2 regions of the Salinicoccus sesuvii genome follow, and region 2 is predicted to be linked to the other one. Evidence: predicted binding sites of a transcription regulator. Region 2 holds the regulator's gene; the other holds the start of a gene.
The links. The regulator Rex, encoded in region 2, represses fermentation and respiration genes when NADH is low (regulators of the CRP and FNR family bind a similar motif). The targets are predictions, from matches to a motif close to TTGTGAAATATTTCACAA.

Region 1: the regulator Rex is predicted to act here: its motif matches at 2,326-2,343, upstream of ACFOJ8_RS06390 (YwiC-like family protein).

Annotation. Positions count from the first base shown of each region.
Region 1 is NZ_JBHRWV010000007.1:124,769-130,838, reverse strand. It holds gene ACFOJ8_RS06405 (DNA topoisomerase III) at 1-1,594, shown strand, start outside; gene ACFOJ8_RS06400 (hypothetical protein) at 1,610-1,855, shown strand; gene ACFOJ8_RS06395 (TIGR04104 family putative zinc finger protein) at 1,972-2,283, shown strand; gene ACFOJ8_RS06390 (YwiC-like family protein) at 2,410-3,138, shown strand; gene ACFOJ8_RS06385 (carboxymuconolactone decarboxylase family protein) at 3,265-3,609, shown strand; gene aac(6') (aminoglycoside 6'-N-acetyltransferase) at 3,606-4,040, shown strand; gene ACFOJ8_RS06375 (VOC family protein) at 4,087-4,995, opposite strand; gene ACFOJ8_RS06370 (PhoH family protein) at 5,257-6,070, shown strand, end outside.
Region 2 is NZ_JBHRWV010000010.1:1,436-7,505, forward strand. It holds gene rimI (ribosomal protein S18-alanine N-acetyltransferase) at 1-308, shown strand, start outside; gene tsaD (tRNA (adenosine(37)-N6)-threonylcarbamoyltransferase complex transferase subunit TsaD) at 301-1,323, shown strand; gene ACFOJ8_RS12065 (ABC transporter ATP-binding protein) at 1,584-3,497, opposite strand; gene ACFOJ8_RS12070 (redox-sensing transcriptional repressor Rex) at 3,635-4,267, shown strand; gene ACFOJ8_RS12075 (twin-arginine translocase TatA/TatE family subunit) at 4,278-4,544, shown strand; gene tatC (twin-arginine translocase subunit TatC) at 4,599-5,360, shown strand; gene ACFOJ8_RS12085 (glycoside hydrolase family 32 protein) at 5,372-6,070, shown strand, end outside.

The DNA.
Region 1 (6,070 bases), on a different contig from region 2:
GATTGAAAGCAGGGAAGAGGAGATAAGAAACTTCAATCCAAAGACTTACTACGGTGTTGAAGTGGTAGCAGACGGACTGAAACTCACATGGCAGGATGAGAAAGGTAACAACAGAAGTTTTGATAAAGAAAAAATTGATACCATTGCCAGTAGCACGGACGGTAAGGAAATGGTGGTTGAGGCTGTAGAGAAAAAACCGAAAAAAACCTTCGCACCCGGCCTATACGACCTCACCGAACTTCAGCGTGACGCCAACAAGCAGTTCGGGTTTTCTGCTAAAGAAACACTGAACGTCCTTCAAGGTCTATATGAACGTCATAAGGTAGTCACATACCCAAGAACAGACTCAAGGTATCTTTCGCAGGATATCGTCCCTACTTTGACTGAAAGGCTAAAAGCATGCGGCATCGGCAATTATCGTGCCATAGCGACAAAAATACTGCGTGGTAAAATCCAGAGCAATAAATCGTTTGTCGATGACACTAAAGTCAGTGATCACCATGCCATCATTCCGACTGAAAATCATGTGCATATAAGCGACTTCAATGAAAAAGAGCGGAAGCTATACGATCTAATCGTCAAAAGGTTCCTTGCAGTCCTCTTACCGGCACATGAATTCGAGCAAGTCACTGTAAAAGCTAGAGCTGACAAGGAAGTGTTCACTGCCAGAGGTAAAACCGTTCAAAAAGAAGGCTGGCGAGCTGCATATTCGAACAATTATGAAGACGACGTGCAGGATGATATTAAAGATCAGCAGCTCCCCCAACTTAAAAAGGGGGATGTCCTTAATGTAAAGCACATCAATGGGACAAGTGGTCAGACAAAAGCACCTGCACGTTTTACTGAAGCAACGTTACTTTCGGCCATGGAAAACCCTGCGAAATACATGGAAGTACAGGACCGGAAATTAAAAGAAATATTGGATTCCACTGGTGGTCTTGGAACGGTAGCAACACGTGCAGATATCATTGATAAGCTCTTTAATTCATTCATGATCGAGAAGAACGGTCAATCAATCAGAATTACTTCAAAAGGGAAGCAGCTTTTGGACCTTGTACCAGATGCGCTCCGATCACCTGCAACAACCGCAGTGTGGGAACAGAAACTTGAAAGTATTGCCAAAGGCCGTCTTAAAAAATCGGTATTCATTGAGGAAATGCAGTCGCACACCAAAGAGATTACAAAGGAAATTAAAAATAGTGACAAGAAGTATAAGCACGATAATATCTCTGGCAAGTCATGTCCTGATTGCGGTAAACCGCTCCTTGAAGTCAATGGTAAAAAGGGTAAGATGCTGGTTTGCCAAGATAGAGAATGTGGGCATCGTAAAAATGTAGCCAGAGTGACCAATGCACGCTGTCCAAAATGTAAAAAGAAGATGACTTTGAGCGGAGAAGGAGAAGGTCAGATCTTTACGTGCAGATGTGGCCATAGAGAAAAACTTTCTGCATTTGAGGCGAGAAGAAAAAAAGAAGGGCGCGGTAAAGTCGACAAGCGCACTGTTAACAAATATATGAAAGAACAAGAAGCCGAGGCGCCGATTAACAATGCATTGGCCGAAAAGCTAAAAGCATTGAACCTTGATAAACAGTAAAGTGAGATGATTTCAATGAAACAGTATTTAGCTGTAATGTCCAGTTTCATAGCAATATTCTTAGTCAGTTTGTTTATAGTCAACATGATTTCTACATTATTCATGCCTACTATGGTCAGCGATCCGTGGGCGGCTGCGGGTCAGAATGAAGCGACCCTTGTTATTTATAGTGGATTCACGACAATACCTGTACTTATTTCTGGAATGATTGCACTTAGTGTCAGTTACATTCTTTTTAGACGGTTTGCAGTAAGCGCCTAACAGATACATTAGTGGACAGCAGCATGTGTATTGTATTTTCAATAATCCTATGGCATAATGTTTCGACCAGGTGGAACGCATAGACGATGTTGCCACTTTGGAAAAGGAGAGGTATTTTGATACGCTGTAGCAGTTGTCATGAAAGTTGGAACATAAGAGCAGTGCTCAAGCGATGCACTACGCTGAGTCCCGGTATGGAGTGTCCATCATGCGGTCAAATGCAGTATCTGTCTGATAGATACAGGGAACGCAGTCTGATGATTATGATGCTTATACCACTGCTGATGCTCATTCCTGCTTTCTTTGATATTCCGATCATGGCCATGTCAATATTGATTTTCGCTACGTTCATTGTAATTGGAATTATCCATATATTTACAATAGAGCTCGTCAGCGAGGCGGACATAGGTCATCAAAGTTTCTACTAAATACAATTGAATATATATTAAGGGCTGTCCGTTGGACAGCCCTTGTTTATTTATTCACAAAAATGTCGTTTCCCTTCCTGTACCTCCTCTGACACTTGTTCTATCATGAAGTTAAGAGGTGATAGTATGAAATTTAAGAAGCAGAATCAACATGGTGCATGGGCGATGGTTTTCATGCCGCTCCTTATCGGTATTGCGGCAGGTGGGTTTCATCCGGCTCAGCTGAGTTACATGTTGGGCTGGCTGATGATGTTCTTCATGGCCGACCACATATTGTTCTTCATCAAAAAGCGCCGCAAGAATACATATGGCTATCTATACGCGGCAAGTTTGTTCTTTTTATTGTCCGTAGTGCTGTTTATCTATCCATTGGTTATCGAATACCGTATCTTCTACTTCTTTTTAGCAATGCTGCCCTTTGGCGCAGTGAATGCCTACTTCTCTTACCAGAAGAATGAACGGAATATTATCAATGATCTTTCCGCCATCATAATTTTCAGCATCGGGGGAGGCGGCATTGCTTTCCTCAACCTACACACATTCAGTTGGCCTGTAATGTTTGTGATTGTACTCAGCGCCTTGTTCTTTACGAGTACTGCTTTGTTCGTCAAGACGATGGTCCGGGAAAAGAAAAATCCCAAGTATCAAATCGCATCATTTTTATATCATGTAATAGTGTTTACCGTAATGCTCTTGGCACACTGGATACTCGGATTGGCATTCCTCTTCAGTTTGCTCCGCGCGATTTTGGTATATGGACGGGAATGGAAAATGAAACAGATCGGTATATTAGAAATTATCCACGCCACTTGGGTGACCGTCTGGACAGTCATGCTGCTAATTGTAGTTGTTTAGGGTCTGAATGAGGTGAATTATACTCACTTTTCTTGATATAGTTATGACAAGCGTCAAATATCCAACCATTGAACGCCCTACAAGCAAATATACCGGGAAAAAATAATCTAAGGAAAAGGTGAGAAGATGGCACATTTCAATGAAATTAATACGACGGCCCAAGGCAATACGAAAAGACTTCAGAAAAGTATTCCAGATACGATGAAAAGTTTCAAAGATCTTCAGGATGCTGCTTATGCGCCCGGTGCACTTGATAAAAAAACTAAAGAGTTTGCAGCTCTGTCTTACGCAATCGCAGATAAGTGTGAAGGCTGCATCGGCAATCACGTCAATAAGCTCATCAAACTCGGTGCCTCGCGTGATGAAATCGCCGAAATTGCTGGTGTTGCCATTGTAATGGGAGGCGGACCTGGTAGCGTATACGGTGGCAAAGCGCTTCAGGCATATGATGATGCCATGGAAAACCAATGATCCGACATGCCCAACAAGAAGACGTAAAGGCGCTCTTGGCACTTGCCATCAAACTCTGGCCCGGTCATAGCGATCAAGAGCTGGAAAACGACTTCAAAAGGTATATTCAAGCAGACAACGACTCAGTATTTATTGCAGAGATAAGTAGAACTGTAGTCGGCTTTGCCCACTGCAGTCTCCGTATCGACTACGTTGCAGGTGCAAGCAACTCTCCAGTCGCTTTTCTTGAAGGCATCTATGTTGAGGAATGTCATCGGTGTAAAGGGTATGCAAGAAAACTTGTCGAAGCATGTGAACAGTGGGGGAGAGAAAAAGGGGCTTCCGATTTCGGAAGTGACTGTTTGCTTGATAATGAGACAAGTATAGAGATGCACCATCATCTTGGTTTCAAAGAAATCGAACGCACGATCTCTTTTCATAAAAGGATATAAGTAGATAAAAAGGCCAGCAGAAGATTGTGATCTGCTGGCCTTCGGTTTATCCTCTGTATGCTTTTTCCAAAGTAGCAATATCGAACTTCTTCATTTTTAAAAAGGTTTGCGTCACTCTGTTTATTTGCTCTTTTGAGCCAGTTCTCAGCATCTCCTCCATAACTGTCGGATAAATCTGCCACGAAACACCGAATTTATCCTTCAACCAGCCACATTGTTCACTTTCCGGAACGAACGACAATCTTTCCCAATAGTAGTCTATTTCTTGCTGATCGCTGCATTGGACGATGAGGGATATCGCTTCATTAAAACTGAAATTATGTTCCAAAGCGCTGTCCATAACAGAAAACCATTGCCCGCCTAGCTTGAAACTACCATGCATAACGGTGCCTTCTTGGTGAGGCGAGTGATCAGCCGGATAATAGGCAATATCCCCAATTTCGGAATCTTTGAAGACAGAAACGTAGTACTCAATCGCTTCTTTAGCACTTCCGTAGTTATTTCCTACGAACATCAGGGTCGGAACAATGTTTGCTCGAGTTTGTTCTGGATGTTCCGAGAGCATCAATTGCCAAGTGATGCCATATTTATCTTGTACCCATCCATATTTACTGCTGAAGGGATAGGAGTCAAGAGGCATCAATGCCGTCCCGCCGTCTATTAATTTGTTCCAAGTGGTTTCAAGTGCTTCATTGGCTGCCATATCTGATATAGAATTGAAATTGAGCGTGAATGAGATGGATGGATTAAACAGGAAGTAGGGACCTGCACTGATTGCCATGAATTTATAGTTTATAAGCTCGAATGAATATAGTGGAGTATCACCTGAAGGTGTATCCTCCAGGAAAGCATTCATATGTTTTTTTGATTTCGGAAATATGGAAGTGTAGAAATCGACTGCTGCTTCTGCTTGCGTGTCGAACCACAGATGCGGAACAATAAGCTGGTTTTCCATGTCATTCATCTCCCTACTTTTTTACCATCATACCATTAAAGTGGTAAAAATACACCTTTGTATGACATCTGCAGTGGCCAGATAATCGTTTTCCTTACGTAAATCTTTCGATAGATGCACAATATAGTATCACTGGACTATGGGCTAGAGAGGTGCGCATTTACTTATGAACTCGCTTGACAACCGCATTAATTCGTTGCAGTAGCAGTGTCTTAGTGGTAAATTTAATGAGAAAGAGACTTTGATAAAAGGGGATTATGCATGCCTAATATTATAAATATCGATAGCCTGGAAGAGGCTCAGGCACTTATCGGTGCAAACGATCAGCACATTACATTTCTGGAAGAGGAATTTGATGTCACCATTCATACACTCGGCAATGAGATCACCGTGGACGGTGAGAGCGATGAAAATGTCGAATTGACAGAAGATGTGCTGATCAATCTGCTGAAGATCATTCAGAGAGGGATGTCCATCAATCTTAGGGATGTCCAGTCTGCTGCAATGATGGCCAGAAAAGGTACAATCGAGTATCTGGCAGATCTTTATAATGAAGAAATCGCCCGGGACGTCAAAGGCAAAGGCATCCGTGCCAAGACGACTGGACAACGCCTCTATATCGAAAATATTAAGCGAACCGATCTGACTTTCGGCATTGGTCCGGCAGGCACCGGCAAGACGTTTCTTGCGGTAGTTTTGGCATGCCAAATGCTTCGTGAGAACAGTGTGAAACGCATCGTTCTCACACGTCCTGCTGTCGAAGCAGGAGAGAACCTCGGTTTCTTGCCGGGTGATTTAAAGGAAAAGGTTGATCCTTACTTGAGACCGCTGTACGACGGCCTCCATACTGTCCTCGGAGCAGAGCAGACAGACCGTCTGATTGAACGGGGCGTTATAGAGGTTGCACCACTTGCTTACATGCGTGGCCGAACATTGAACGAGGCGTTCGTTATTCTCGATGAAGCGCAAAACACAACTGAGATGCAGATGAAAATGTTTTTAACACGCCTCGGTTTCGGTTCGAAGATGGTGGTTACAGGAGACGAGACTCAGATCGACCTTCCAGGTTCCACGA
Region 2 (6,070 bases):
TTGTGATAGAAAAGGAAGGCAATATCGTTGGCTATTGTGGTATGTGGCTGGTCATCGATCAGAGCCAGATAACAACCATAGCCGTCAGTGGTAAAGAGCAGGGCCAAGGCTACGGTCGGCAATTGATGCAGCATGCTAAAGCTTATGCATCAAATTCTGCTGATATACTATCATTAGAAGTAAGTATCGACAACGAAAAAGCAATAAAGTTATATGAAAAAGAAGGGTTCCTCTATGGGGGAATTCGTAAAGATTACTATGGACCTGGAAAGGATGCACATGTGATGTGGATGAAGCTCAATGAATGAAGATGTCGTTATACTAAGTATCGAGACGAGTTGTGATGAAACAGCATGTAGTATTGTTAGAAATGGAAATGATATTCTAGCCAATGTTGTAGTCAGTCAGATCGAAAGCCACAAACGTTTTGGCGGTGTCGTGCCAGAAGTAGCTTCAAGACATCATGTTGAGACGATAACAGTGGTTATTGAACAAGCACTTGAGACTTCGGGATTGATGCCAGAGAATCTATCTGCGGTAGCAGTGACGGAAGGGCCGGGTCTGATTGGTGCACTACTAGTCGGTATAAATGCAGCCAAAGCTTTTAGTTTTGCTCATGATCTGCCATTGATTCCGGTCCACCATATTGCAGGACACATATACGCCAATCAGTTGGAAGAGGAGATCAATTTTCCACTCATCTCCCTCATTGTTTCAGGCGGACATACAGAATTAATCTATATGAAGGATCATTTATCTTTTGAAGTTATCGGAGAGACAAGGGACGATGCGGTGGGTGAAGCTTACGATAAGGTCGCCAGAGTTATCGGACTGCCGTATCCGGGTGGTCCTCATATTGATCGCCTCAGCACAGAAGGTAAGGACAGTTTTAATTTTCCAAGAGCTTATCTTGAGCCTGGAAGTTATGATTTTAGTTTCAGTGGTTTAAAGTCGGCAGTCATTAACACATTGCACAACCATAGACAGAAAGATCTCGAAGTGAAAGATGAAGATGTAGCGAGGAGCTTTCAGGAGAGTGTCATTGATGTACTGACGAAAAAAACCATGCAAGCCGTAACGGAATACGACGTTGAAAACTTGATCATCGCTGGTGGTGTCGCAGCAAACAGAGGCCTCCGCACACGATTTGAAACACTTTGTCAGGATCAGAATATAAAATTGAGTGTTCCTGCTTTAAAATACTGCACAGACAACGCTGCAATGATTGGTGCGGTAGCTTATCATCTCTATAAACATAAAGCATTTGGTGATTTAGATCTTAACGGCAGAAACTATATTGATATTGAAGAATACAGTATATAAAAGGGCGGTCCTGTAACTCAGGACCGCCCTTTTATATAGAGTACAAAGTTTTATTTCCTAGCATCTGTGGATAAATTGTCGATAAAAAATAAAAATTTGAGGAAAGCCGACGATAACTGGGGATATATATGTGTACAAATCTGTGGATAAAAGGTGGACAATGTGGACCAATCGCAATGATCCCTGAGGTGAAAGGTTCGGTGCTGTGTATAACATCAGACAACTGATCCATCACTTTAAAAGAAGGGTATTTTCAGAGTTTATACTTCTTCAATCTGTGCCTCTGTTTCTTCCCACTCGAGCATCTTAGATTCCAATGCTTGTTGCTTCTCGATCAACTGCTGATTGTATTCCGATGCTTTCTCGTAGTCACCATATACTTCAGGCTCGGCTAGTTTCTCTTCTATACTCGAAATTTCTTCTTCCAGTTGGAGAATATTTTCTTCAATTCTCGAAGCAGCACGTTTCAGTTTCTGCATTTCATTACGCTTTTGCTTCTGCTGCTGATAATCGGAACCACTCTGCTCATCAGATCGGTTACTTTCTTCTTGGATGGCGAGCGAAGCCTGCTCATCCTTCTTGTGACGGTAATAGCTATAATCTCCATTGTAGATCTTTACATGCTGCTGATCCATTTCCACAATCTTGGTTGCAATGCGGTCAATGAAGTATCGGTCGTGAGAAACGAATAGGATTGTTCCGGGGAAGTTCTGAAGGGCTTTCTCAAGGACTTCCTTACTGTCGATATCCAAGTGGTTGGTTGGTTCATCGAGTATGAGTAGATTATTTTTTTCTAGCATCAACCGGGCCAACTGTATACGTGCTTTCTCGCCACCGCTTAAATCGTTGACACTTTTTAGTACTTCTTCCTGAGTAAAAAGGAAGCGGCCAAGGACTTTGCGAACATCGCTTTCATTCATTTCTGGATACTCGTGCCATAGTTCCTCTAATACGTTTCTGTTAGAGGTGAATTCTGCCTGTTTCTGATCATAATACCCGATGGAAACATTCGTCCCATATATGATCTCTCCCTCATGCCGCGGCAGCTCTTTGGCAATCGTCTTTACAAGAGTAGATTTGCCTATACCATTTGGACCGATGATGGCCAGCCGGTCGCCTTTATCGACATTCAGAGTGATGCCACTGTTTAGTGTCTGCTCATATCCAATGGAGAGGGAGTTGATTCTGAGAACATCGTTCCCGCTTTCCCTTCTTATATCAAAAGAAAAACGTGCACTTTTGCGGTCGATCATCGGTGTATCCATCCGATCCATCTGTTCCAGTTTCTTACGTCTGCTTTTGGCCATATTACTCGTCGATGCTCGCGCTATGTTTTTTTCAACGAATGTTTGGAGCTGTTTGATCTCCTTCTGCTGATGTTCATACGCCTTTACCTGCAGACTGAAGTTTTTTTCTTTCTCTTTCACATACTTCGTATAATTGCTGTGGTAGAGTGTTCCTCGATGCATCTCGACTTCGAATATCTTGTCTACGGTACGATCAAGGAAATAGCGATCGTGACTGATAATCGCAATTGCCCCGGTGAAGCTGTTCAGGTACTGTTCAAGCCATGTTACAGTCCCCATATCGAGATGATTGGTTGGCTCGTCGAGCAGTAGCAGATCGGGTTTTGACAAAAGCATCTGGCCGAGTGCAAGGCGTGTCTTCTGACCACCTGAGAAAGCATCGACATTACGATCAAGATCATCGTTCGAAAAGTTCAGGCCGATAAGGACTGTCTTAATCTGGGCATCAATTGTATAGCCGCCACTAGATTCGAAGATGTTCTGCAGTCTGTCGTATTTCTCCATCTGTTCACTATAGGAGGGATGCTGGTAATCGTGTTCTGCTAGCCATCTGGTTGTGGCGTTCATTTCCTCTTGGGTATACAGTAGATCGGCGAAGGGTCGCATCATTTCATCCCTTACAGTCTGAGTGGATTCAAGTGTCATCTGCTGGGTAAGGTATCCAATTGCAATACCCTTCGGAGTTGTGATTCTGCCTTCTTCAATACCGAGTTCCCCGGCCATCATCTTCATTAATGTCGTCTTGCCGGCACCGTTTTTGCCGACGATACCGACTGTTTCACCTTTTTTTATTTCAAGGTTTATATTTGAGAAAATCTGGTCTGTACCGAAAGACTTTCCTACATTTCCTAATTGCATTACTATCATATTAATTCCCCCACTCCATTCAATTTTACAATAAATGAGTCAAAAAAACGATGAAATTAAATGACAATGACTACACTATGAAAATGGAGATATGCTATAATATACCAACAGAGTGCAATAGAAGAGGTGTGGGACATTTGAATAGTAAAAAGAAAATCCCAAACGCAACAATGAAACGTCTTCCTTTATACTATAGATTTTTCAAGAACGCCGAAAAATCCAGTGTAGATAGAGTTTCCTCAAGAGAGATCAGCGAAGCACTGGATATTGATTCAGCCACAATTAGGAGAGATTTCTCCTACTTTGGTGAGCTCGGCAGGAAAGGTTACGGCTACAATGTCAAGAGCCTGCTGAATTTCTTCATGGAGCATATCCAGGGTAACGAAGTGAGGAACGTAGCGATCATTGGTGCAGGGAATTTGGGCAGTGCATTATTAAACTACAAATTCAACAACATAAATGATAGAATGAATGTGGTAGCTGCTTTTGATAGTAATGCTCAGATCGTCGGGACATCCATCAATGGCACGGCAGTATATCATTCGGATGAGCTTGAAGATCTGGTCAGTCAGCACGGCATAGACGTCGCGATACTCACCCTGCCAGCTGAAGTCAGTCAAAATATGGCTGAGCGTCTGGTGGAAGCGGGTATCAAAGGCATACTCAACTTCACGCCGATCAGATTGAACGTAAGTGATGAAATCTATGTCCATAATATAGATTTGAGCGTTGAATTACAGGCACTATTCTTTTATATGAAACATATCTAGGAGGGATACTATGCTCGAAACATTAATGCCGGTGACGCTGATGGCAGTAGGCCCGACAAGTATGATCGTGATTGCTGTTGTAGCATTGATCATATTCGGACCTAAAAAATTGCCTCAATTCGGACGCGCAATGGGTTCAACTTTAAGAGAATTTAAAGATGCAACCAAAGGTCTCGCCACTGATGATGATGACGATGACGACGAACGCGATAAGAAACAACAACCAAAGAAGATCGAAACAGTCGAAGTTGAAAAGGTTGAAGAAACTAAAGTATAAAGATCCAAAGGGGTGGCGAAAGCCGCCTTTTTTTTGAAGAGGTGAAAACGAATTATGAACGACTCGGAAAAAAGGGAGATTACCGAGCATCTGGATGAATTGAGAAAGCGGCTACTGATTGTCATGTACTTTTTCGTAGGTGCATTGATCATCGGTTTTTTCCTGTCTAAGCCATTGATTTATCATATGCAGAATGCTCCATGGACACAAGCAATACAGATGCATGCATTCCAGGTAACGGATCCATTGAAAATTTATTTAATGATTATCGTTGTCATCGGTTTCGTTATTGTGCTGCCAGTAATTCTCTATCAACTCTGGGCATTTGTTTCTCCGGGGTTATACAGTAATGAGCAGAAGCTGACTTTGAGTTATATACCGATTGTCATGATCCTGATGCTACTCGGTATGGCTTTTGGTTATTTCGTTCTTGTGCCCTATATCATCCAGTTCACGTTCGAATTATCCGAGGACATGGGTATCGAAACGACGATTGGAATCAACCAGTATTTTGGCTTCCTTTTCAGGACGGTGTTGCCATTCGGAATCATATTCCAGATGCCGATTCTAGTCTTGTTCTTAACCCAGCTAGGACTATTGACGCCATCCTTTTTGAAGCAGAACAGAAAATATGCCTACTTCATTTTGTTGGTGGTCGCAGCGCTTATTGCACCACCGGATGTGATGACGCATGTCATGATTACTATACCGATGATTATTCTTTATGAAATTAGCATCTACATTTCCAAAATCGGCTATCGTAGATATCTGAAAGCAGAGCAAAAAGCACTAGAGGAATCGTTGGATTCCGAATAGGGGGGTTCCAGGTGAAATTCAATTGGGATGAAGAAGCACCTCAGGTGCTTGATGGCAGTGATGAAAAATGGATGCACCAGCTTGGAAGGGCGCAAGAAGATCCATGGCGGCAGAAATATCATATCCAACCGCCTGCAGGCAGTATGAATTCATTGGACGGTTTCGTTTATCATGAGGGCAGGTATCATATCTTATACCAGTGGGCTCCCTTCTACTCACAAGGTAAAAAGTATCTATATCACGTCACATCGGAAAATCTTGCTGTCTATCACGATATGGGAATAGCAAGCACACTACCGCAAGGTGCATGTTCAGGTTCTGCTTCTACAATGGACGATCTGCATACGTACCATACAGTAATCGATGGAGATATATCACATCAGGAACATACGGTGTGGATTTCAGGAACAGGGGTGCTTCGTCCATCCCACACAGAGATCATTATGAAAGGATCGCCAAAAGGATATGGTGCAACTCTCAAAGATCCGAAGGTGTGGGAGGAAAGTGAAAGATATTTCATGATGCTCGGAGCGATGACACAAGATGAGTTCGGGCGTGTGCTCTGCTTCAGAGGCACAAACCTTGAAACTCTCGACTATCTGGGTGAACTGAAAACCGATCTTGACCAATTTGGTTTTATGTGGGAATCGCCTGAGCTGTTTGAATTGGATGGTGGTGATGTCCTCATGTTCTGCCCACAAGGGCTCGAC